DNA from 3 places in the Luteimonas sp. TWI596 genome. Region 1 is predicted to be linked to each of the others. Evidence: riboswitches for the same ligand, from Rfam matches in the RefSeq annotation. Region 1 holds a riboswitch; each other region holds the start of a gene.

Region 1 (7,506 bases):
GTAAAAGTACGCAAAGCCCGAGTAGAAGTTGATGCCTTCGAGGATCGAGGACTGGATCAGCGAGCGCAGCAGCGTCTCGGCGGTCTTCTCGCGCATGAAATCGTCGTAGGACTCCATGATCGGCGCGTTGCGCTTCTGGATCGTGGGGTGCGTCCGCGCGATCTCGAACACGCGGTTCTGGTTCGACAGGTCGGTGATCGAGGCCAGCACGTAGCTGTAGCTCTCGTTGTGGATCACTTCCTGCTGACCGATGATCGCGGCGTTGGCATGCGCGGCCGGGTCGGTGATGTATTCGGCGACGTTGTAGATGAAGCGCGTCTGCGGCGAGTCGAGCGTGGCCAGCAGGCCGATGATCGAATCGTAGGCGTTCTTCTCGCGCGCCGAGAGCTCGCCGTATTGCTTGGCGTCGCCCTTCATGTCGACCTCGTCGGGAATCCAGAAGTTGGTCGAGAGCTCCTTGTAGGCGCGGTAGAACGACGGGTACGGAATGTCGTTCCAGTTCAGGATGCCGGACGTGCGCCCGTTGATGATGCCGGTCGAGCGGTTGGGGTGACGCGGCTCGAGGATCTTGATGCGGTCGAGCGGCGTAGAAGTCGTGGCCATGATTGCGTTTCTCGTATTGCGTGTCGCGTGCGATCGGCAGAACCGGGGTCAGAGTGCATTTTTCCGTTGCACTCTCGAACCGGGGTCAGTGGATGAAAAATGCACTCTGACCCCGGTTTTAATCTGTAAGTCAGCGCGAATGCGCTTTTAGCTACTGCACCACTCGCATTCGGCGATGTCGATGTCGTTGGAGCGGACGTAGTACGTGGTCTTGATGCCCTCGCGCCAGGCGGTCATGTGGAGGTCGAGCAGGGTGCTGGCGCGGATGGTGCTGGGCACGTACAGGTTGAAGCTGATCGCCTGGTCGACGTGACGCTGGCGGCGCGCGTTCTGGCGCACCGACGCGAACTGGTCGACCTTGTAGGCGCCCTTTTCGTAGAACGGCCAGGTCTCGAGCGACAGCCCGGGGGCGGCGACCGGACGCCGGTAGTCCTTCTTCTCCTCGTAGTAGAACGCCGAGTAGATCGGGTCGATCGACGCGGTGGAGCCTGCGATCTGCGCGGTCGACATGTTCGGCGCGACCGCCATCAGCCAGCCGTTGCGCATGCCGTTGACGCCGACCTTGGCGGCCAGTTCCAGCCACGCGGGCGAGTTGTAGTCGCGGTCGCGGAAGTAGGCGCCGGTGTGCCAGTCGCTGCCGGCGAACACCGAGTAGGCGCCCTTTTCCTTGGCCAGCTCCATGCTCGCCTGCACGGTCAGGAAGTTGATGCGCTCATACAGCGTGTCGCTGAAGTCCTCGGCCTCGGGCGTGTTCCAGTGGATGCCCTTCTGCGCCAGCAGGTGATGCCAGCCGAACGTGCCCAGGCCGATCGCGCGGTACTTCTGGTTGGTGATCGTGGCCTGCGGGACGGGCAACTGGTTGAGGTCGATGACGTTGTCGAGCATCCGCACCTGGATCGGGATCAGCCGCTCGAGCACGTCGGTGATCAGGTCGCCCTGGCCCTCCTGCGGCACGATCGCCCGGCCCAGGTTCACCGACGACAGGTTGCACACGACGAAGTCGCCGGCCTGCTTGGTGGTGACGATCTGATTGCCGGAGATGATCTCCTGCATCATCTTCGTCGGGCTCATGTTCTGCAGGATCTCGGTGCACAGGTTCGACGAATAGACACGGCCGACGTGCTTGTTCGGGTTCTTCCGGTTCACTTCGTCGCGGTAGAACATGAACGGGTTGCCGGTCTCGAGCTGCGACACCATGATCCGCTTGAAGATCTCGATCGCCTTGACGGTTTTGCGCGAGATGCGCTCGTCCGCGACGACTTCCTCGTAGCGCTTGCGGAAGCTGCCGTTCGGGTCGCCCTTCTTCTCGTCGAAGAAGTCCTGCAGGTAGAAGCCCTTGACGCGATGGACCTCGTGCGGGTCGAACAGATACCAATCGCCGCGGCGCTCGACCGCTTCCATGAACAGGTCGGGGATGCAGATCGAGGTGAACACGTCGTGCGCACGCAGGCGCTGGTCGCCATTGTTCAGGCGCAGATCGAGGAAGTTCTCGATGTCGCGGTGCCACACATCCAGGTACACCGCGACCGCGCCCTTGCGCTGGCCGAGCTGGTCGACCGACACGGCGGTGTTGTTGAGCTGCTTGATCCACGGCACCACGCCGCCCGAGGAATTGGGTACGCCGCGGATCGACGAACCCGACGAGCGCACATAGCCCATGTACGCGCCCACGCCGCCGCCGCCCTTGGAGACGCGAGCGATGTCGGTGTTGGAGTCGTAGATGCCCTGCAGCGAATCGTCGACGGTGTCGATGAAGCACGACGACAGCTGGCCACCGACCTTGCCGGCGTTCTGCAGCGTCGGGGTCGCGACGGTCATGTACAGGTTCGACAGCGCCCAGTAGGCCTCGCCGACGAGCTGCATGCGGCGCTCGCGACCGCCGCGGGTCTCGTTCTGCATCAGATACAGCGCGATGGTGAGCCAGCGCTCCTGCGGCAGCTCGAACACGGCGCGCGAGGTGTCGGTGGCCAGATACCGCGTGGCCAGCAGGTACAGGCCGTTGTAGGCGAACAGCTTGTCGCGCTCGGGCTCGATCATGCGTCCGGCTTCCTGCAGCTCTTCCTTGGAATAGGCGCGCAGGATGTCGTTGGAATAGATGTTGCGGTCGGCCAACGACTCCTGCAGGCCGACGTAGGAGCCGTACTTCTGCTCGGCGTCGTAGAAGCGGTTGCGGCTGGCGCGCTTGTACAGGCGGTGCAGGTACAGGCGGGCGGCGAAGAACTCCCATTCGGGCGCGGTGACATCGACCCGGGCCTCGGCCTCGCGGATCAGGTGGTCGACCAGGTCGTCGGCGTTGACCGCGTCCTTGCGCTCGACGAAGCCGAACACGCTGCGCTTGTAGTCGGCGATATCGAGTTGCGGGAACTCGCCGTGGACGCGGTCGATGCTGCGCTCCAGGCGCGCGCGGTCGTACGGGATCCGGCGGTTGCCGGCTTCCTTGGTGATCCAGGTGGAGACGTCGGTGTCGACGTCGGAATTTTCAGCAATTGCGGTTTGCATGGCGGCGCTCGGGGGCGGCGGCACCACGTCGTCGGCGTCGACGGCGGACGGCGCCACAGGGGTGGGGGAAGCGATCGGGGTCGGGGGCGCGTCTGCGGGCGTCGAAGGGGCGGTCGAGACGGTGTCGTGGCTGGTCATGCGTCCTCTCTCTTGGTGTCCAGTGCATTCGCGCACGCCCCGGCCCGCCCGCGTCGGGTCCGGTGGCTGCGGACGGCTCGTGTGGGGCGGGTGCGCCGCGAGACGGCGACGGCGGGTGCCGTCGGGTTCCGCGCCGCGGACCCACCCCTGTGCGGAGCGTCCACAGCGGTCACCGCGCGTCGTGCTTTCGCGCGGCTGTCGGCACGGTACGGACTCATGGGTGAAGGCAGGCCTTCGGTCCCACTGCACCGGATCACTCCGGTGGCGGCGGGGACGTTCCCAATTACCGCTGCGGGGGCAGCACCGGACTGGCGTGGGGCGTCACCGGCTTCCCGTTTTTCATCCACAGGCTTTGTGGCTGCGGAACCGACGTGGCCCAAGATAGTGGGGTGGTCGGACAGCGTCAACGCTAAATGTGGGGCGGGCGCCCGGATCCGCGTCAGGCCGGGAATCGTGCGGCCTCAGCCGCCGGCCGGGCACGGGGCGATGCAGATCCGGCTGCGCCAGGCAACCCCGGAAGAGGCCTATTCAGCCACGGCGACCGCGGTCCGCGCCGCCAGGGCCGTGGCGGTCGCACGCGACCAGCGCGGCCAGTCGGGGGCCGGAATCGGCAGCGGCTGGTCGTGATCGAGCAGCCGGCGCAGGTCCACCGCGGCGTAATGCGGCGCCAGCGCCTGGACCAGCGCGAAGCCGAAATCGCGCAGCACCCGGTCGCGGCGCAGCAGCGCCCAGGTGATGCATTCGGGCAGCAGGCCGTCCTCGACCGGCGGCGCGGCCAGGCCGTCGTCGAGGTCGGCGCCCATTTCGTCGACGATGCCCACGCCCAGCCCGGCGTGGACATAGGTGCGGATCAGTGCGCCGTCGCGTGCGGTCACCGCGAGGTCGGCGCGCAGGTCGGCGGCCGCGAACGCGCGCTGCAGCGACGAGGCGGGCTGTCGGCTCGATTCGTAGCTCACCAGCGGCACGCCGGCCAGGTCGCGCAGCCCGATCGGACGCGCCAATGCGGTCAGCGGATGGCCGGCCGGCAGCAGGACCCGTCGGCCCCAGCGGTAGAGCGGAATCGCCACCAGGCCCGGTGGCGGAGCGCCGGTGCCGCTGAGGATCGCCAGGTCGGCATGGTGTTCGGCCAGCAGCCGCAGCGACTCGACATCGCCTCCGGGCACCACATGCACCGCGACGTCGGGCCAGTCGCGCTTGAGCGCCTGCAGCGCCGGCGGCAGCGCATGACGGGCCTGGGTGTGGGTGGTGGCGATGCGCAGCAGGCCCTGGGCCTCGCGCCGCAGGTTGTCGGCCAGCGCCTGGATGTTGCCGGCCTCGGCGAGCAGGCGGCGGGCGTGCGCAAGCACCTGCCGGCCTTCGTCGGTCAACGCGGCGAGGGCGCGCTGACGGCGGGTGAACAGCAAGAAGCCCAGCGCGTTCTCCAGTTGCGCGAGCTGCTTGGACAGTCCCGACTGGGTCGCGTGCAGGCGGCGGGCGGCCAGGGTGATGTTGTGGCCGCATTCGACGATGGCGACGAAGCTGCGCAGTTGGGTGAGGGTCATGGCCAGGCCCGTGCCGACGGCGGGAATGTTGTCGCACCGCATGGTCGCCCACGGGCGCGACCGGCATGTCCCGCAGGCGACAACACTGTGTGCCGCGATCCGGCGACGCCGCCCGTCTACGCCGTGATCATCGAAGGCGGCTCAGCGACGCGCGGCTGGCACCAAATGCTCCGACAGCAAGAGTGCGTTGAGCAGCAGCCGCTCGGTGCCGTGCCAGTACTTGCGATGCGCCGGGTCGTCGGCGAACAGCACCACATTCCCGCGCCCGGTTGCGGCAATGACCGCCCACGGCGCGCCGCCGAGCCTGGCGCGGTTGCGCGTGGAGACGTAGCCGTTGACCAGCGGCGCATCGTCGATGCGCACGACCGTCGAGAAGCGGTCGCGCGCTGGCGGCAGCACCACCGCGGTTTCCTTGTTGACGAAGAGGGCGCGGCGCGGCACGCCGAATGCCAGCGGATGGCTGATGTCGGCATCGGCCGAGACCAGGTTGCCGGAGATGCGGTCTTCGGCCAGCAGGTCGCGACGCTGGCCGAAGTCCGCGCGGTCGGTGTCGTCCTCGTCGGGCGCCGGGGCCTGGCCCAGGCCGTCGACGAGCTTGCGATCGATGGCCCACTGCGAGGCGCTGCCGAAGGTCACCAGCGAACCGCCGGCGCGGACCCAGTCGCGCAGCGCCTCGACCGTCGCCTCGCTCCAGTCCTCGTAGTGGCCACCGGCCAGCACGAGGCTGGTGTACTCGCGCAACGGTGCGCGCGCGAGCTGGGTCGGGTCGAGCCGGGTCGCCGGCCAGCGCAACTGCTCGCTCAGCGCGAACCAGGTCGAACCGATCTCGGTCGCGTTGACGCCCTGGCCCATGATCAGCGCGATCGCGGGCTTGCGCAGCGGACGCACGCTGTCGCTGCCCAGGTCGATGCCGGCCACGCTCTGTCCGGTCGACAGCGCATGCGCGCGCACCCCGGCTTCGCGCGTGGCCGCATCGACCGCCGCATGCAGGGCCTCGGCCGCCAGCGCCTGTCCGGCGACCGGTACGACCAGGGTGCCGTAGGAGAACGCGGTCTCGCCGTCCGCGGTGCGCGCGGTGAACGGCTGGAATGCGCTGCGCACGCGGATGTCCTGTGCCAGCAGCGCGGCGAGCGCGCGCGGTGCGGCCTGGTCGCGCCAGTCGATCGCGTAGGCGTAGCGGGCTTGGCCGCCGATGATGCCGGCCTCGACCGACGGCAACGCCTGCACACGCGCGCCCAGCGCTGGCGCGCGACGCGCGCGTGCGAACGCGATGCCGTAGGCGTGTGCGATCGCGTACGAGGTGCTGCCGTAGACGCTCTCCTTCACCTCGGGCGTGGTCTCGAAGATCGAATGCACCAGCCGGAACTGCGGCTGTGCCGACGGTACGACGTAGGCGCTGCCGGGCGAGAACGTAGTGCCGTCGATCGTCGTCTCGCGCGCCAGCGCATGGACCTCGATGCGGTGGAGCAGCAGCAGGTCGAGCAGGCGCCGGGTCAGCGACGGGTCGTGCGCGTCGCCGAATACGAACGCGGCGGCATCGTGGCGGCGACCCTGGGTGAGCGCCGAGCGGAAGAAGTCCTTCTGCAGTGCCAGCAAGCCGGCTTTCTCGGCGACTGCGCCGCGGAGCGTCGCCAGCCCGGTCGCGACCTGATTGCGGATCGTGAAGCGGAATTCCAGCGGGCCGCCGGCGGTGTCCTGTACCAGGCCGCGCGAACTGCCCTGCTCGACGGTGACGCCGACTCCGCCGTGGAAGTCGGGATAGGTCGAGCCGTAGACCGGCGAAAAGTTGTCGAAGTTTTCCTTCGTGTAGTACAGCGAGCCGAGCGCGTCGAGGCCTTGGGCGTGGTAGCGCGCCAGCGTGACGTTGAAATCGTAGGAGGCCTGCGGCAGCAGCGGGCTGTGCATGCTCGCCGGCGACGGTTCGAAGTAGTACGTGCTGCCCGCGCCCATTTCGTGGAAGTCGATCTGCACGTTCGGTGTCCACTGGTGGAACAGTTCGATCTTGGGCCGGGTTTCACGCTGGGTGACCGCGAGCCAGTCGCGGTTGAGGTCGGTGAAGTAGTGGTTGGTGCGGCCCATCGGGAACGGCTCGACGTGCTCCTTGTCCAGCGGGTCGGCGACCGGCGGGTTCGACTTCCACGCGTTGTGCCAGTTCGCCGCGCGGTCGCGGCCGTCGGGGTTCTGCGCAGGGTCGATCAGCACGACCGCCTCGTCGAGCCAGCGCGCGGTCTCGGCGCCGCGGTGCGCGGCCAGGTAGTAGGCGGTCAGCAACGCGGCCTCGCCGCTCGAAGTCTCGTTGCCGTGCACGCTGTAGTACAGCCCGACGACGACCGGCAATTGCGTGGGCACGGCCGCAGCGGGATCGCGCTGGGTGGCGTGCGCGGCGCGCAGCGCCTCGAGCCGGCCGTGGTTGGCGGCCGAGGTGACGATGGCGGCGATCAGCGGGCGCTCCTCGTAGCTGCGCCCGATCTGCTGCAGTGTGATCCGGTCGGACACGCGCGCCAGTTCGCGGAAGTAGTCGACGATGCGGTCGTGGCGCGTGTAGTGGGTCCCCAGCTGATAGCCGAGGAACTGCTCGGGCGTGGGCACCTCGGGGTCGAAATCCGCGGCCTGGGCCTGCGGGAAGTAGTAGTCGCTCTGCGCGACCGCGACCAGCGGCAGCAGCGCGAGCAAGGCCAGCAGCATCCGTATCGGCGCACGACGCAAGAGGCGTCCGCGCTCGGAG
Region 2 (7,506 bases), on a different contig from region 1:
CGACGCTGGTGCGCAAGGCGCTGGACCTGCCGATCTACGCCGAGCTGATCGAGCATGAGCTCGAGCGCGCGCGCGGGCTCGACGGCGATGCCGATGCCGTGGTCCGCCAGGTCGTCGACCGCCTGACGATCGGCGTCGGCCGCAAGCTTGCCGGCCTGGTGCCGGGCCGGGTGTCGACCGAGGTCGATGCCGACCTGTCGCACGACACCGAGGCCACGCTCGCCAAGGCGCGCCAGTTCATCGACATGTACGAGGATGCCGGTGTCGGCCGCGATCGCGTGCTGATCAAGATCGCCGCGACCTGGGAAGGCATCCGCGCCGCGCAGCAGCTGCAGCGCGAGGATATCGACTGCAACCTCACGCTGATCTTCAACCGCAGCCAGGCGATCGCCTGCGCCGAGGCCGGCGTGTTCCTGATCTCGCCGTTCGTCGGCCGGATCCTCGACTGGCACGTCGCGCGCGGCGAGGTGCCGGCGACGATCGACGACGATCCGGGCGTGCGTTTCGTGCGCGATGTCTATGCCGAGTTCAAGCGTCGCGGCTCGCCGACGGTGGTCATGGGCGCCTCGTTCCGCTCGACCGCGCAGATCGAAGCGCTGGCCGGCTGCGACCGGCTGACGATCTCGCCCGACCTGCTCGAAGCGCTGGATGCCGAGCACGGCCCGCTGGCGCGCGCGCTGACGCCGGGCAAAGGCGATGGCCGGATCGACCCGCCGGTCGACGCTGAACGCTTCGCGCGTGATCTCAAGGCCGATCCGATGGCCGACGAGAAGCTGCGCGACGGTATCGCCGCGTTCGCCAAGGATCTCGCTGCGCTGCGCCAGACGATCGCCCAGCGGCTGCAGGCCGGCTGAGATGCGCGTCCGGCGCGCCGTGGGCGTGCTGGCGGCGCTGTTGGTCGCCGGCTGTGCCGGCGGCCCGCAGTCCACGGCGGCCGCGCCGGTGGTCGTGCCCGAGCATCGCCCCGGGGTGAGCATCGGCTACCTCGATGCGCCCGGCTTCGACAGCCGCGCATTGCTGCCCGCGCCGCCGGCGCCCGATTCGGCCGCGCGGGCCCTCGATGAGGCCATCGCGGCGCGTGCGCTGTCCCTGCGCGAGACCCCGCGCTGGCGGCAGGCGGCGATCGACGCCGACCTCGACTTTCCCCGGGCGGCCGACCTCTACGCCTGCGCGCTCGGCGTGCCGATCGACACGACCCACACCCCGCACCTGGTGCGGTTGCTGCGGCGCAGCCTCGCCGACGCCGCGATCGACGGCCGCGCCGCCAAGCTGCACTGGCAGCGCCGCCGGCCGTTCCTGGCCAACGGCGCGCCGGTGTGTACGCCAGGCGAGGCCGCGCAGCTGCGCGACAGCGGCTCGTACCCGTCGGGCCACACCGCGATCGGCTGGACCTGGGCGCTGGCGCTGACCGCCGTCGCCCCCGATCGCGCCGATCCGCTGCTGCAACGCGGACGCAGCTTCGGCGAGAGCCGACTGGTCTGCAACGTGCACTGGTACAGCGACATCGTGCAGGGGCAGGTGGTCGGCGCCGCGACCTTCGCGCGGCTGCAGGCCGAACCGGCGTTCCTGGCCGACCTGGCGGCGGCGCGCGACGAGGTCGCCGCCCAACGTGCGCGCGGCGCCCGGCCCGAGGGCTGCGACGCGCAGACCGCCGCGTTGCGCCTGTCGCCGCTGCCGGCCGCCGACGATCGCTGAGGCCGGCGAGCTGCGCGACAATGGCCGCGCGATGAGTACGACACCTGTCCCAGACCCCGATCCGCGGCCCGAACCGCCTGAGGCCCCGCTGCCGAGCGACTGCTGCGACAGCGGCTGCCCGATCTGCGTCTACGACCTGCACGCCGATGCGATGGCCGACTACCGCGCCCGGCTGGCCGCGTGGCGCGCGCGGCATCCTGGGGCCGACTGACGCGCGCGGCCGGGTTTACGCGACCGCTGCGAAGCGCGCAGCGTGCCGGGCCAGGAACGCGTCGGCCTCTGCGCGCAGCCAGGCGCCGACGGCGGCGACGGCCGGTGTGTGCGTGGTACCGGGCGCGGCCAGCAGGCGGAAGTCGTGGCCGTCGAGCGCGGGGCCGAACGGGGCCCGCAGCACGCCGTCTTCCAGGGCGTCGGCGACCAGGGCGACGCTCGCCAGTGCGATGCCTTGGCCGGCGATCGCGGCCTGGATGGCATGCGCTTCGTCGGAGAAGCCGAGTTCGCCGCCGTGCGTGTCCGGCAGGCCGGCGGTTCGGCACCAGCGCGGCCAGTCGGGGGTGTGGGCGTCCTGCAGTCGCCAGGCGTAGCGCAGCCGCGGCACGGTCGCCAGCGCCGTCGGGCCGGCCAGCGCCAGGCCGGGGGCGCAGACCGGAATGAAACGTCCAGGCAGCAGCGGCCAGGTTTCGACCTGCGGAGCCGGTGCGGGGCCGTAGCGGATCGCCAGCTCCGTGCCGCCGGCGGCCAGCCGGACCGGGTCGTCGGCTGCGTGCAGGTGCAGATCGACTTCGGGCGCGGCCGCAGCGAGCGCCGGCAGGCGTGGCAACAGCCAGCGGGCGGCGAAGCCCCGGGTCGTGCTCAGCGTGACCGCGGGGCGGCGCGTCTGCCGTTGCAGGTCGGCGACGGCGGTGGCGATGCCATCGAAGCCGCCGCGCACGCTCGGGTACAGGCGTTGCCCAGCCTCGGTCAGCCGCACCTGGCGTACTTGGCGTGCGAACAGCCGCAGGCCCAGCCAGTCCTCGAGCTGGCGGATGCGGTGGCTGACCGCGGTGGGCGTGAGCGACAGTTCTTCGGCTGCGGCCTTGAAGCTCTGGCGTCGGGCGGCGGCCTCGAACGCGCGCAGTGCGCTCAGCGGTGGCAGGCGGGCGGGGCGATCGTGCATGAGCGCAATTCATCCATCGGACGAGAAAACATCGTTTGTCGGGCTCTGGGCCGGCGCCAATCATGCCGGAGCGCCGCAGTGCGCATTCTCTCCCAGCTTCGCCAGGTGAATCATGCTCAGCTTGCTCCATCTCGACGGCAGTGCCCGTCCCGGTTGTTCGGGCGAGGTCCCGCACGGCTCCCATACCCGCCGGCTCGGCGCCCGTTTCGTCGCGCGCTGGCAACAGCGGCGCCCCGGTGATCGCATCGTCTATCGCGATCTCGCCCTGACGCCGCCGACCCATGTCGACGGACGCTGGATCCATGCTGCGTTCACGCCGCTGGCGCAGCGCACGCCGTGGATGATCGAGCGGCTGTCCGAGAGCGATGCGCTGATCGATGAGCTGCTCGGCAGCCCGCTCGTGGTGATGGGGGTGCCGATGTACAACTTCGGTATGCCCGCGCCGGTCAAGGCCTGGATCGACAACATCGTGCGCGTGGGCCGCACCTTCGGTTTCGATCGCGCGCGCGCCGGTGCGCCGTACTGGCCGATGCTGGCCGGTCAGGGCCGCCGCGCCGTGCTGCTGGGTGCGCGCGGCGATCACGACTATGACCCCGGTGGTCGCAACGCCGGCGACAACCTGGTCGAGCAGGGCGTGATGACGCCGCTGCGCTACATGGGCATCACCGACGTCGACCGGGTCGCGGTGGAATACGACGAGTTCGCCGATGCCCGGCTCGCGGCCTCGATCGCGCGCGCCGAGGCCGCGGTCGATGCGCTGGTCGATCGCCTTGCCGAACAGGCCGATGCGCGGGAGACGGCCGCCGCGGCCACGCCCGCTTGACCGCCCGTGCGGCCGGGGCTACCGTGTCGCCGCCAAGGTTCATCTCTTCATGCGAATGAAGCGATGATTAAAAGGGAAGCCGGTGCGCCGCATGGCGGCAATTCCGGCGCTGCCCCGCAGCGGTAACTGGAAACGACCCCCGTCAACGCACTGGCGCCCGTCCGGGCCGGGAAGCGACGGGCAGTAGGCCCACCACCTCGCAGGTGGCCCGTCCATGAGCCCGAAGACCTGCCTTGGCCGTGCGCACCGACAGGCGCGCACGTACGACCTGGGGCCTCCGCGGGGAGGTGCACGGGCATCGCGCCGCGCACGTCGCGGCCGGTCCCGCACGTCCGCACGCAGGCTCCGGTTCGCCCGAGGGGGCGAAGGTCGGCCGTGTGGCAGGCGGGCGCGCGCAGGCGCGGTGCACGCCATGCGGACCCTTCGTTCCTCAATCCCACGCATTGAGGACGCATCCACCATGACCGGCATCACCAATCTCGGCTTTCCCCGCATCGGCCGCAAACGCGAGCTCAAGCGCGCCGTCGAACGTCACTGGCGCGGCGAGGCCGACGCCGCGCAGTTGCAGGCAGTGGCGCGCGACCTGCGCCTGCGCCATTGGCGCCTGCAGCGCGAGGCCGGCGTCGCCACGCCGCCGAGCAACGACTTCTCGCTCTACGACCAGGTGCTCGACGCCGCCTTCGGCTTCGACGCGATCCCCGAGCGCTACCGCGCGCTGGCCGATGCCGATCCGCTGGCCGGTTACTTCGCGCTGGCGCGGGGTCATCAGCAGGACGGCATCGACCTGCATGCGCTGGAGATGACCAAGTGGTTCGACACCAATTACCACTACCTGGTGCCCGAACTGCAGGCCGGCCAGCGCTTCGCGCTGCGCGACGACAAGCCGGTGCGCGAGTACCTGGAAGCCAAGGCCGAGGGGATCGAGACCCGGCCGGTGCTGCTCGGGCCGGTCACGCTGCTGTGGCTGTCGAAGACCGTCGACGGCAGCGATCGCTTCGCGCTGCTCGATGCGCTGCTGCCGGTGTACGCCGAGTTGCTGGCACGCCTGCACGCCGCCGGCGCGGCCTGGGTGCAGATCGACGAGCCGGCGCTGGTGCTCGACCTCGACCCCGCGGTGCGCGCGGCCTTTGATCGGGCCTACGCCACGCTGGCGCAGGGCGCGCGGCCGAAGCTGCTGCTGGCGACCTACTTCGGCGCGCTGGACGACAACCTGCCGTTGGCCGCGTCCTTGCCGGTCGACGGCCTGCATGTCGATCTGGTGCGCGGGCGCGAACAACTCGATGCGGTGCTCGGCGCGCTGCCGGCCGGGCGCACGTTGTCGTTGGGGCTCGTCGACGGCCGCAACATCTGGCGCACGCGGCTGGACGATGCGCTGGTGCTGGCGCGCTACGCGATCGATGCGCGCGGCGACGATGCGGTCTGGCTGGCGCCGTCGTGCTCGCTGCTGCATGTGCCGGTGGACCTGGCGGGCGAGACCGCGCTGGATGACGAACTGCGTGGCTGGCTGGCCTTCGCCCGGCAGAAACTCGATGAACTGCGCCTGCTGGCCGAGGCGCTGGCCGATCCCGATGCCGCCGAGCCGGCGCTGGCCAAGGCGCGCGATGCGATCGCCGCGCGGCGCGCCTCGCCCCGCGTGCAGCGGCCGGAGGTCGCCGCGCGGGTGGCTGCACTCGACGCGTCCGCGTCGCGTCGCGCGACGCCCTATGCCGCGCGTCGGGCCGCGCAGGATGCGCTGCGCCCGCTGCCGCTGTGGCCCACGACCACGATCGGCTCGTTCCCGCAGACGCTCGAGGTCCGGGAGGCGCGTGCAGCGCACAAGTCCGGCAAGCTGAGCCAGGCCGACTACGATGCGTTCATCGCCGACCAGATCGCGCAGTGCGTGCGTGTGCAGGAAGACCTCGGGCTGGATGTGCTGGTGCACGGCGAGTTCGAGCGCAACGACATGGTCGAGTACTTCGGCGAGCAGCTCGATGGCTTCGCGTTCACCAAGAACGGCTGGGTGCAGAGCTACGGCTCGCGCTGCGTGAAGCCGCCGGTGATCTACGGCGATGTCGCCCGCCCGGCGCCGATGACCGTGCGCTGGTCGCGCTACGCGCAGTCGCTGACCCCGCGGCCGATGAAGGGCATGCTGACCGGCCCGGTGACAGTGCTGCAATGGTCGTTCGTGCGCGACGACCAGTCGCGCGCCGATACCTGCCGGCAGATCGCACTGGCCTTGCGCGACGAGGTGACCGACCTGGAGGCGGCCGGCATCGGCGTGATCCAGATCGACGAACCGGCGCTGCGCGAGGGCCTGCCGCTGCGGCGCGCCGATTGGGCGGCGTATCTGGACTGGGCGGTCGAGAGCTTCCGCATCAGCGCCTCGGGCGTGGCCGACACCACCCAGATCCACACCCACATGTGCTACTCGGAGTTCAACGACATCATCGAGGCGGTCGCGGCGATGGACGCCGACGTGATCTCGATCGAGACCTCGCGCTCGCGCATGGAATTGCTCGAGGCCTTCGTGCGGTTCCGCTATCCCAACGGCATCGGCCCGGGCGTCTACGACATCCATTCTCCGCGCGTGCCCGATGTCGAGGAGATGACCGCGTTGCTGCGCCGGGCGGCCGAGTCGATTCCGGTCGCCCAGCTGTGGGTCAATCCCGATTGCGGGCTCAAGACCCGCGGCTGGCCGGAAACGCGCGCAGCGCTGTCAGCGCTGGTCGCGGCGGCGCGCACGCTGCGTGCGCATGCCGATCGCAGCCGGACGGAGGCGGCCCCCGCCGTGCCGGCCTGACCGCACTGGCCGATGCCGGATGTCGCGACGCGGCCGTCAGCGCCGGCCGACGTCGCGGCGCCCGGCATCGCCGGTCGCCCGCTGGGCCGGGGCGCGGCGCAGTTGCAGGCGGCCGGGCGTGCTGGCGTCGGCCACGATCGGATAGGCCTCGCACAGCGCCCCGACGAAGGCCAACGGCGCATCGCTGCGGAACACACCGGTCACGCGCAGCTCTGTCAGCGACGCGTCCTCGATGACGATCCGCTCGTGGCTGTAGCGGTTGAACTCGGCCACGACCTCGGCCAGCGTCGCGTCCTCGAACACCAGCCGGCCCGACAGCCAGGCCGGCGCGGCGAGCTTGCGCAAGGTGCCGATCTGCGGCGTGTCGAGATCGCGGCTGAGCCGCGCGGTCTGGCCGGCGACCAGGCCCAGCAACGGGGCAGGCCGGCCGTTGCTGCCGCCATCGAGCGGCAGCAGCACGACCTCGCCTTGGATCAGGGCGACGTCCAGCGCAGCGGCGCGGCGATTCAACTCGAACTCGGTGCCGACCACGCGCAGGCCGCCGTGCGTGGTGTGCACCGTCAGTGGCCGGCGCTCGCGGGCGACGCGGAAGAACGCGCGGCCGCGGTCGAGGACCACCGTGCGTGCGCGCGGCCCGAAGGCGACGTGCAACCGGCTGTCGGTGTCCAAGCTGATGTGGGTGCCGTCCTCGAGCGTCAGCTCGCGGCGCTCGCCCACACCGGTGGCGTAGACACGCTCGGTCGGTGCGGCCGGCACCAGCAGCTGCCAGGCGCCGAGCAGCGCGAGGGCGAGGGTGGCGGCCAGACCTGCGGCGACCGGCCAGCGACGGCTGGCGCGGGGGCGGGGCGCGCGCTGGGGCGCCGCGACGGCGTCCAGGCGGCGTGCGATCTCGGGATGCGGCGCGTGCGTGCCCAGCCCGGTCCACAACCGCTCCAGCCGCTCGTAGGCGGCGCGATGGCGCGGGTCGGCGTCAATCCACGCCTGCCAGGCGCGCAGGTCGGTGCCGTGCACGTCGTCGGCGCGCAGGCGCGCAAACCACGCGGCTGCGCGGCG
Region 3 (7,506 bases), on a different contig from region 1:
GCCACACCGTCGCGCAGATGCGCGTCGAAGGTCTCGGCCTATGCGGCGGCAGAGGGCGGCCGCCACGCACCGGGGCGCGGCTGGTCGCCTCATTCCATACCGGCGATGTGCGCACGCAGCCACTGGTGGGCCGGGTCGCGATGGACACGCTCGGGCCAGAGCATCAGCAGGTCGAAGCCGGGAATGGCGATCGGCGGTGCGACCACCCGCAACGCCGGGTTCGCCTGGACCAGGCGCGAGGGCAGCATCGCCACCAAGTCGCTGGTTTCCAGCAACGCCGGCAGCGCCAGAAACTGCGGCACCGACAGCACGACGCGACGGGCCATGCAGCGCTCGGCGAGTGCGCGGTCGGTAGCCCCATCGAAGCCGCCGCCGTCCGGCGAGACGATCGCATGGTCGAGCTTGCAAAACTGCGCCAGTGTCGGGCGACGCTTCAATCCAGGATGTCCCGCGCGCCCGACCAGCAGGTAGCGCTCGGTGAACATGCGGCGCCAGCGCAACGTGGGCGGTGCCTCGGCGTTGGTCAGGAACGCGAGGTCGACCTCATCTTGCGCCGTACTGGCGGCCATCTGGCCCGGTGGCCGTTGCACGACCGCCAGGCGCATCCCTGGCGCGGCGATCCGCAACGTGGCCAAGGCCGGGCGCAGGACCGTCAGTACGCTGTAGTCGAAGGCGGCGACGCGCCACGTCTGGCGGGCCTGGGCGGGCGTGAAGGGCGGGGCAGGCGCGACCGCCTGGGCCAGCGCCGCCAGCGACTGCCGCAGCGGCTCGCGCAGCGCATCGGCGCGTGCCGTCGGGCGCATGCCGCGCGGTCCTGGCAGCAGCAGCGGGTCGTCGAAGAAATCCCGCAGCCGTGCGAGCTGGGCACTGATGGTCGGCTGCGCCAGATGCAGACGCTGCGCGGCGCGGGTCACGTTGTGCTCGATCAGCAACGCGTCGAGTGTGCGCAGCAGGTTGAGATCGAGTCCCCGCAAGGTATTGCGCATGACGATACCTGGAATGGTGAGAATCCATTTCAACTATAGGATTCCCATCGCTACCTTGTGTGCATCGTCCTTGCGAGCCGCGCCGATGCATGTCCTGCTGGTCCACGCCCATCCAGAGCCGACCTCGATGACCCGTCGTCTGGTCGACATCTCGACCGACGTCCTGTCTGCGCAGGGTCACATGGTGACGCAATCCGATCTGTACGCGGCGCGCTGGAAGGCGGTGTTCGACGCCGACGACTTTCCCCATCGCCTCGACCCCGAGCGCTTGTCGTTCGTGGCCGAGTCGCGCCATGCCTTCGCTCATGATGGTCAGACGCCGGACGTGGTGGCCGAACAGCGCAAGCTGATGGCGGCCGATGCGGTGATCCTGCATTTTCCGCTGTGGTGGTTCGGCATGCCGGCGATCATGAAGGGCTGGATCGACCGGGTCTGGGCCTACGGGCTGGCCTATGGCTACGGCGATGCCGGCAACGCCCACCGGTACGGGGAGGGCGGGTTTGCGGGCAAGCGTGCATTGCTCGCGGTGTCGGTCGGCGGTCCCGAGGTGGACTACTCGCCCCGCGGCATCAATGGCCCGCTGGAACAGTTGCTGTTTCCGATCACCCACGGTGCTTTGTTCTTTCCGGGCATGCAGGTGCTGCCCACTTTCGCGGTCTACGGCGCGGGTGCGCTCGACGCGCAGGGCCTCGCGTCGGCATCCCAGGCGTGGCGGGCGCGGCTGGCGGGGCTGTTCGAGCAGGCGCCGATCGCGTTCCGGGCGCAGAACGGTGGCGATTACCCCGACCGCCACGTGCTGGCCGCGGAGGTCGCGCCCGGTCGAAGCGGGTTGATGGCGCATATCGCCGATTCGGATGCCCAAGCGGGATGCTGACCTGCGGCGGGCGGTGCCCGTCCGGCTGGGCAGCGTCCCCGCCTGCGCCGTGACCTCAGCGCGGACGCCCGATGAACGGCGTGCAGTGGAGGAAGTCGCCTGATTCGAGGCAATCGATCACGAAGCCAGCCACCTCGTCCCGGGTGACCGTGCGCAGTTGCAGCGACGGCGGGACGGACAGGGCGACCTGCCAGTCGCCGCGTCCACTGCGCGCGGTGAACGGCGCGGGCCGCACCAGCGTCCAGTCCAGCCCTGAGTCCTGGATCAGCGCCTCCTGGCGTTCCTTGTCGGCATAGCGGTGGCGAGTGACCAGCGGAAAGACGATGCGGTTGTACAGCCAGCCGCCGTGCCCGCGCGTCTCGCCCGCGCCCACGCCGGTGATCGCGATCAGGCGCCGCACGCCGCTGTCGCGCATCGCGGCGATCGCTGCACGGGTCGCATCAGAGAACACCGTCGTCGGCCTCGGGCTGGCGACGCCCAGGCTCATCACGACCGCATCGTGCGCGGGCATGCGTTGCGCCAGGAAGCGGGCGTCGTCGGGGCGGCCGACTACGATGTCGACGCCCGCTGTGGCGGTGAGCCGATCTGCCGACCGCGTTTGCGCCGTGACCCGGTGGCCGCGCGCCACCGCCTGCGCGACCAGCCGTGTGCCCACGCCGCCCGACGCGCCCATGACGAATACGCGCATTGCTGTCCCTGCCAAGCCGGTGCCGGCCGACAGTCTCGCAGATGCCGGGCGATGCGGCCGGGGGGGGGGGGGGGGGCGAGGCGGCCCGCCCCCCCGCGACCGGCACCGCGTCAGCGCGCGAGCGGCTGCCAGCGCAACGCCAGGCCGTACTCGCGCCCGGGCTGGCGGTACCACGCCACCGTCTCGTAGTCCTTGTCGAGCAGGTTGGTCGCCCGCGCCTCGAGCGTCCACGCGGGTGCGAACGCCCACGCCGCACGCAGGTCGAGGGTGCCGTAGCCGCCGACGCGCAGCGTGTTGGCGGGGTTGTCGTAGCGGCCGCCGGCGCCGCGCAGCGTAGTGCCGATGCGCAGGTCGCCAAAGCTGCGATCGATGTCGAGCCGGCCGCTGCTGCGCGCGCGTCGGGCGAGCAGGTTGTCGCGGTAGGTGCCCTGGCTGCGGTCGCGCGGGTCGACGTGACTCAACTCGGTCGACAGGTCCCAGCCGGCGAGGGTGGTCGCGAACGTCAGCTCGGCGCCACGGATGCGGGCCTCGTCGATGTTGCTGCCGCGACCGACATAGTCCGGCGGCGGGTAGACGAACACAATCAGGTCGTCGATGCGGCTCTCGAACACGTCGAGCGACCAGCGCCACTGGGCCGCCTGCTGCGAGATGCCGAGATTCACGCTTTTGGCGCGTTCCGGTTTGAGGTCCGGGCTCTCCGAACCGGGGAAGTACAGGTCGTTGAAGGTCGGGGCCTTGAAGCCGGTCCCGGCGCTGGCGGTCACGCGAAGGCCGTGGGCCAGCTCCATGCCCCAGCCCAGGCTGCCGGTGCCGTGGCCGCCGAACTGCTCGTTGTCGTCGTGGCGCAGGCTCGCCTGCAGGCGATGCGCGCCGAAGCGGCCGCGGTACTCGACGAACGTGGCGTAGTTGTCGCGCGCCGTCACCGCGTAGCGGGTGTCGCTGTCGACTTGGTCGGCCTGCCAGTCGAAGCCCAGGCTCAGGCCCTGGGTCGGCGCCAGGCCGAAGTCGGCCTGCACCGAGGCGGTGTCGCGGCGGGTGTCGATGCGGCCGACATGACTGCGCGTGCCGGTGTCGGCATCGCGGAAGGAGGTGCTCGACTTGTCGTAGGCACGGCCGGCCTGCGCGGTCAGGCGCACGACGTCCGAGGGCGCGTAGGTCAGTGTTCCGCCTGCCACCTGCTGCACGATGTCGGCCTCGTTACCGCCGAAGAGGCTGCCGTCGAACTGATTGAACGCGTCGGCATGCAAGGCATGACCTTCCAGCCGCAGCGCGTCGGTGAGCTGCACGCCGGCGCGCAGGTTCAGCGAACGGTTGCGGTAGCCGTCGCGGTCGGGCTCTTCGACGAAGCACCCCTGGAACAACGCCGACGAGCCGCGGCAGGCATCGATGCCGTCGGTGCGCTGGAACGCTGCATCGACACCGAACCAGCCCCGGCCGCTGCGGCCGCCGATGCCGGCGCTGGCTTCGCGCAAGCCGTGGCTGCCGGCGCCGATTCGTGCGTGCGGCGCAATCGCGCCGTCGTGGCGGCGGGTGAAGATCTGGATGACGCCGCCGATCGCTTCCGAGCCGTAGAGGCTCGAACGCGGGCCGCGTACGATTTCCACGCGCTCGATCTGGTCGACCGGCAGGTCCTGGATCGCCGGCATGCCGGCGGTCGCGCTGCCGATGCGTACGCCATCGACGAGCACCAGTACGTGGTCGGATTCGGCGCCGCGCAGGAAGATCGAGCTCAGCTTGCCCGGGCCGCCGCTGTTGCCGATCTGGATGCCGGCGCGGCCGCGCAGCAGCTCCGGCAGGTCGCGCGCCTGGCTGCGTTCGATCTCGTCGCGGTCGATGATCTGCGCCGGCACGAGGGTGTCGGCCAGCGCGGTCTGGGTGCGATTGGCGGTGACGAGCACGGCGTCGAGTTCGCCGGGAGCGGCGAGCGCCGACGGAGCGAGCAGGGCAGTGGCGATCGCCACGGTCAAGGTGCGGAACGGCATTGCGGTCTCCTTGCGCGCGCGCATCGAACGCGCGGCGGGCGGGCGAAGATCGCGGGAACGGGCGCACACGGACCGCCGTCCAGGCGCAAGGCGCACCCGGAACGTCGTCGCAATGCCCGCCGCATCGCAATCAGGTGGAACTTCGAGGCCGGTCTCCGGACTTGCGCGTGGGCGGTCTGAGCCCAGGCGTCGCGCCTTCCCGTGCACAGGGCACAGTGGCGAGAAGCGACGCTTGCACACGCTTACCGTTGCGGGGGCAGTGCCGGAATGGGGTTGCCTCGCGGCGCCCGCACCGGCTTCCCGTTTCAACCCAGGCAGGCCGGGTCACCGCGAAGCAGGCGCGATTGTACGCCAGCGCTCGTCCGGTTCAGCGTGCGTCGGGGTCGCCCGGCATCGCGTCGTCGCGATCGGCCGCGTCGTGCACGATCGTGGTGACCGGGCCGCCCGCGGTCCGTGCGCGCGGGTCGGGCAGTTGTGCGGTCGCCGCTTCGGCGGCCTCGGTCAGCTGCAGACGCCGAGCTTCGGGGACCTCCTGCCAGTGGCAGTCCAGCAGCGCGCCCTCGATCGAGTACAGCAGGTTGAGGCTGGGTCGGAAGCCGGCCCGGCGCACGCGCACGAAGGCCTCGACCGCGCCCGCTGCTTCGAGGTCCTCGCGCGTGCGCAGCCCCACCTGTCGCAGCCACGCCGCCGACTTCGGCCCGAGGTTGCGCAGCTTCGGCGCGCTCAACGCGCGTGCTCGACGTAGAGCCGTGCGAGCGCCTCCAGCCCGGCCTGATCGTCGGCGTCGAACCGGGCCGGCAGCGGACTGTCGAGATCGAAGACGCCGATCAGGCGGTCGCCGTCGACCAGTGGCACGACGACTTCAGACCGCGACGCAGCATCGCAGGCGATATGGCCTGCAAAGGCGTGCACGTCGTCGACCCGCTGGGTCTGCCGGGTGCGCGCTGCGGCGCCGCACACGCCCTTGTCGAGCGGAATACGCACACAGGCCGGCAGGCCCTGGAACGGGCCGACGACCAGTTCGGTCCCGTCGTAGAAATAGAAGCCGACCCAGTTGAGGTCGGGCAGGGCGTGGTAGACCAGCGCCGAGAGGTTCGCGGCATTGGCGATGGGGTCGGATTCGCCGTGCAGCAGAGCGCGGGCCTGTGCCGCGAGCGCGGCATACTGGTCGGCCTTGCTGCCGCTCAGAGGTGTGGATGTGAACATGTCGCGCAGTGTAGCAGCGGGGTCGCACCCGCCCGGCCGCGCCGTCGCTGGCGTCCCGATAGGCGCACCGGTATGAGCGCGCGCACGTGCCTGGTCACCGGGACCGATACCGGCATCGGCAAGACCCACGCCAGCGTGGCGCTGCTGCAGGCCTTGCGTGCCGATGGTCGCCGCGCGGTCGGCATGAAGCCGGTCGCCAGCGGCTGCGATTGGCAGGACGGTGGCTGGCGCAATGAGGATGCGCTGGCGCTGCAGGCCGCCAGCCGGCCCCGGCCGGCATACGCCGACGTCAACCCGGTGGCCCTGCCCGAAGCGACCGCGCCGACCCTGGCCGCACGCGCGGCCGGCGTGATCGTCGATGCCGCCGATCTGCACGCGGCGCACGCGCGGCTCGCCGCGGCGGCCGATGTGGTGCTGGTCGAAGGCGCTGGCGGCTGGGCTGCGCCGCTGGCCGAGGGCATCGAACATGCGGACCTGGCGCGGTGGCTGGGCGGCGCAGTGGTGCTGGTGGTCGGGCTCCGGCTCGGCTGCCTGAGCCATGCCCGGCTAAGCGCACGCGCGATCGCGGCCGACGGCTGTCGGCTTGTGGGTTGGGTCGGCAACCGGATCGATCCAGAGTTCTCGCGCGCAGACGACTATCTCGGCCTGCTTGCCGATGCGCTGCCGGCGCCGTGCCTGGGCGTGCTGCCGTTCGTCGGCGACGGGGGCAGCGCCGACGCGGGCGCCCTGGTGCTCGATCCGGCCTGGATCGACGCGCTGCCGCGCCGGCTCTGATCGAGGGCGTGGCATCCGCGGCATGCGCCGCGGATGCCCGACGTGCTCAGTGCCCCTGGGGCACCGGCGTCGCTGGGTTGCCGTCGTGCCCGTCGGCGTCCGTGGCGGCCACCGCGCCCCGGTCGTGGCTGTGGTCGCGCGCCAGCAGCAGGTAGAACGCCGGCAGCACGAACAGCGTGAACGCGGTGCCGATCGACATGCCGGCGGCGATCACCAGGCCCATCGAGAAGCGCGCCGCCGCACCCGGACCGCTGGCGATCAGCAGCGGCACCATCGCGAACACCAGCGCGGCCGTCGTCATCAGCACCGGTCGCAGGCGGATCGCGGCGGCCTGCTCGATCGCCTCGGCCTTGCTCAGACCTTCGTTGATCTGCAGCTTGTTGGCGAACTCCACGATCAGAATGCCGTGCTTGGAGATCACACCCACCAGGGTGACCAAGCCCACCTGCGTGTAGATGTTGATCGACATGCCGGGGAAGGCCTCGATGCCGGCGAACTGCAGGATGCCCGACACCAGGCCCAGCGCGTTGAGCACCAGCAGTGCGCCGCTGATCGCCATCGGCACGGTGATCAGCATGATCAGCGCATCGCGGAAGCTCTCGAACTGCGCGGCCAGCACCAGGAAGATGATCACCAGCGCGAACGCCAGCGTGATCAGCATCGTGGTGCCTTCCTGCTTGAACTGCCGCGACTCGCCGGCGTAGTCCACGCTGTAGCCCTGCGGCAGCACGTCGGCGGCGATCTCGTCGAGGACCCGCAGCGCCTCGCCCTTGGTCACGCCCGGTCGCGGCGCGAAGGTGATGCCCACCGCATTGAGCTGCTGGAAGCGCTTGAGCGACTGCGGCTGCGCGCTTTCCTTGAACGAGACCACCGTCGAGAGCGGGATCAGCTCGCCGCTGCGGGTACGGGTGTAGTAGTTGCCGAGTTGCTCGGCATTGAGCCGGTCGGCGCGCTGCACCTGCGGGATCACCCGGTAGGAGCGGTTCTGCATCGCGA

What was found. Region 1 has a riboswitch for cobalamin ahead of ABE487_RS11565 (ribonucleoside-diphosphate reductase subunit alpha). Riboswitches for the same ligand answer to the same signal wherever they lie in the genome.
Region 2: another riboswitch for cobalamin. It lies ahead of metE (5-methyltetrahydropteroyltriglutamate--homocysteine S-methyltransferase); the one in region 1 lies ahead of ABE487_RS11565 (ribonucleoside-diphosphate reductase subunit alpha).
Region 3: another riboswitch for cobalamin. It lies ahead of btuB (TonB-dependent vitamin B12 receptor); the one in region 1 lies ahead of ABE487_RS11565 (ribonucleoside-diphosphate reductase subunit alpha).

Annotation. Positions count from the first base shown of each region.
Region 1 is NZ_JBDJMU010000013.1:81,531-89,036, forward strand. It holds gene ABE487_RS11560 (ribonucleotide-diphosphate reductase subunit beta) at 1-603, opposite strand, end outside; gene ABE487_RS11565 (ribonucleoside-diphosphate reductase subunit alpha) at 751-3,240, opposite strand; cobalamin riboswitch at 3,423-3,626, opposite strand; gene ABE487_RS11570 (LysR substrate-binding domain-containing protein) at 3,765-4,781, opposite strand; gene ABE487_RS11575 (M14 family zinc carboxypeptidase) at 4,923-7,506, opposite strand, start outside.
Region 2 is NZ_JBDJMU010000015.1:72,656-80,161, reverse strand. It holds gene ABE487_RS12590 (transaldolase) at 1-854, shown strand, start outside; gene ABE487_RS12585 (phosphatase PAP2 family protein) at 856-1,695, shown strand; gene ABE487_RS12580 (oxidoreductase-like domain-containing protein) at 1,727-1,906, shown strand; gene ABE487_RS12575 (LysR substrate-binding domain-containing protein) at 1,922-2,851, opposite strand; gene ABE487_RS12570 (NAD(P)H-dependent oxidoreductase) at 2,964-3,674, shown strand; cobalamin riboswitch at 3,693-3,925, shown strand; gene metE (5-methyltetrahydropteroyltriglutamate--homocysteine S-methyltransferase) at 4,135-6,453, shown strand; gene ABE487_RS12560 (FecR domain-containing protein) at 6,490-7,506, opposite strand, start outside.
Region 3 is NZ_JBDJMU010000008.1:9,039-16,544, reverse strand. It holds gene ABE487_RS07835 (LysR family transcriptional regulator) at 90-1,019, opposite strand; gene ABE487_RS07830 (NAD(P)H-dependent oxidoreductase) at 1,072-1,860, shown strand; gene ABE487_RS07825 (NAD(P)H-binding protein) at 1,916-2,548, opposite strand; gene btuB (TonB-dependent vitamin B12 receptor) at 2,659-4,530, opposite strand; cobalamin riboswitch at 4,659-4,877, opposite strand; gene ABE487_RS07815 (TfoX/Sxy family protein) at 4,898-5,257, opposite strand; gene ABE487_RS07810 (GAF domain-containing protein) at 5,254-5,736, opposite strand; gene bioD (dethiobiotin synthase) at 5,809-6,510, shown strand; gene ABE487_RS07800 (efflux RND transporter permease subunit) at 6,557-7,506, opposite strand, start outside.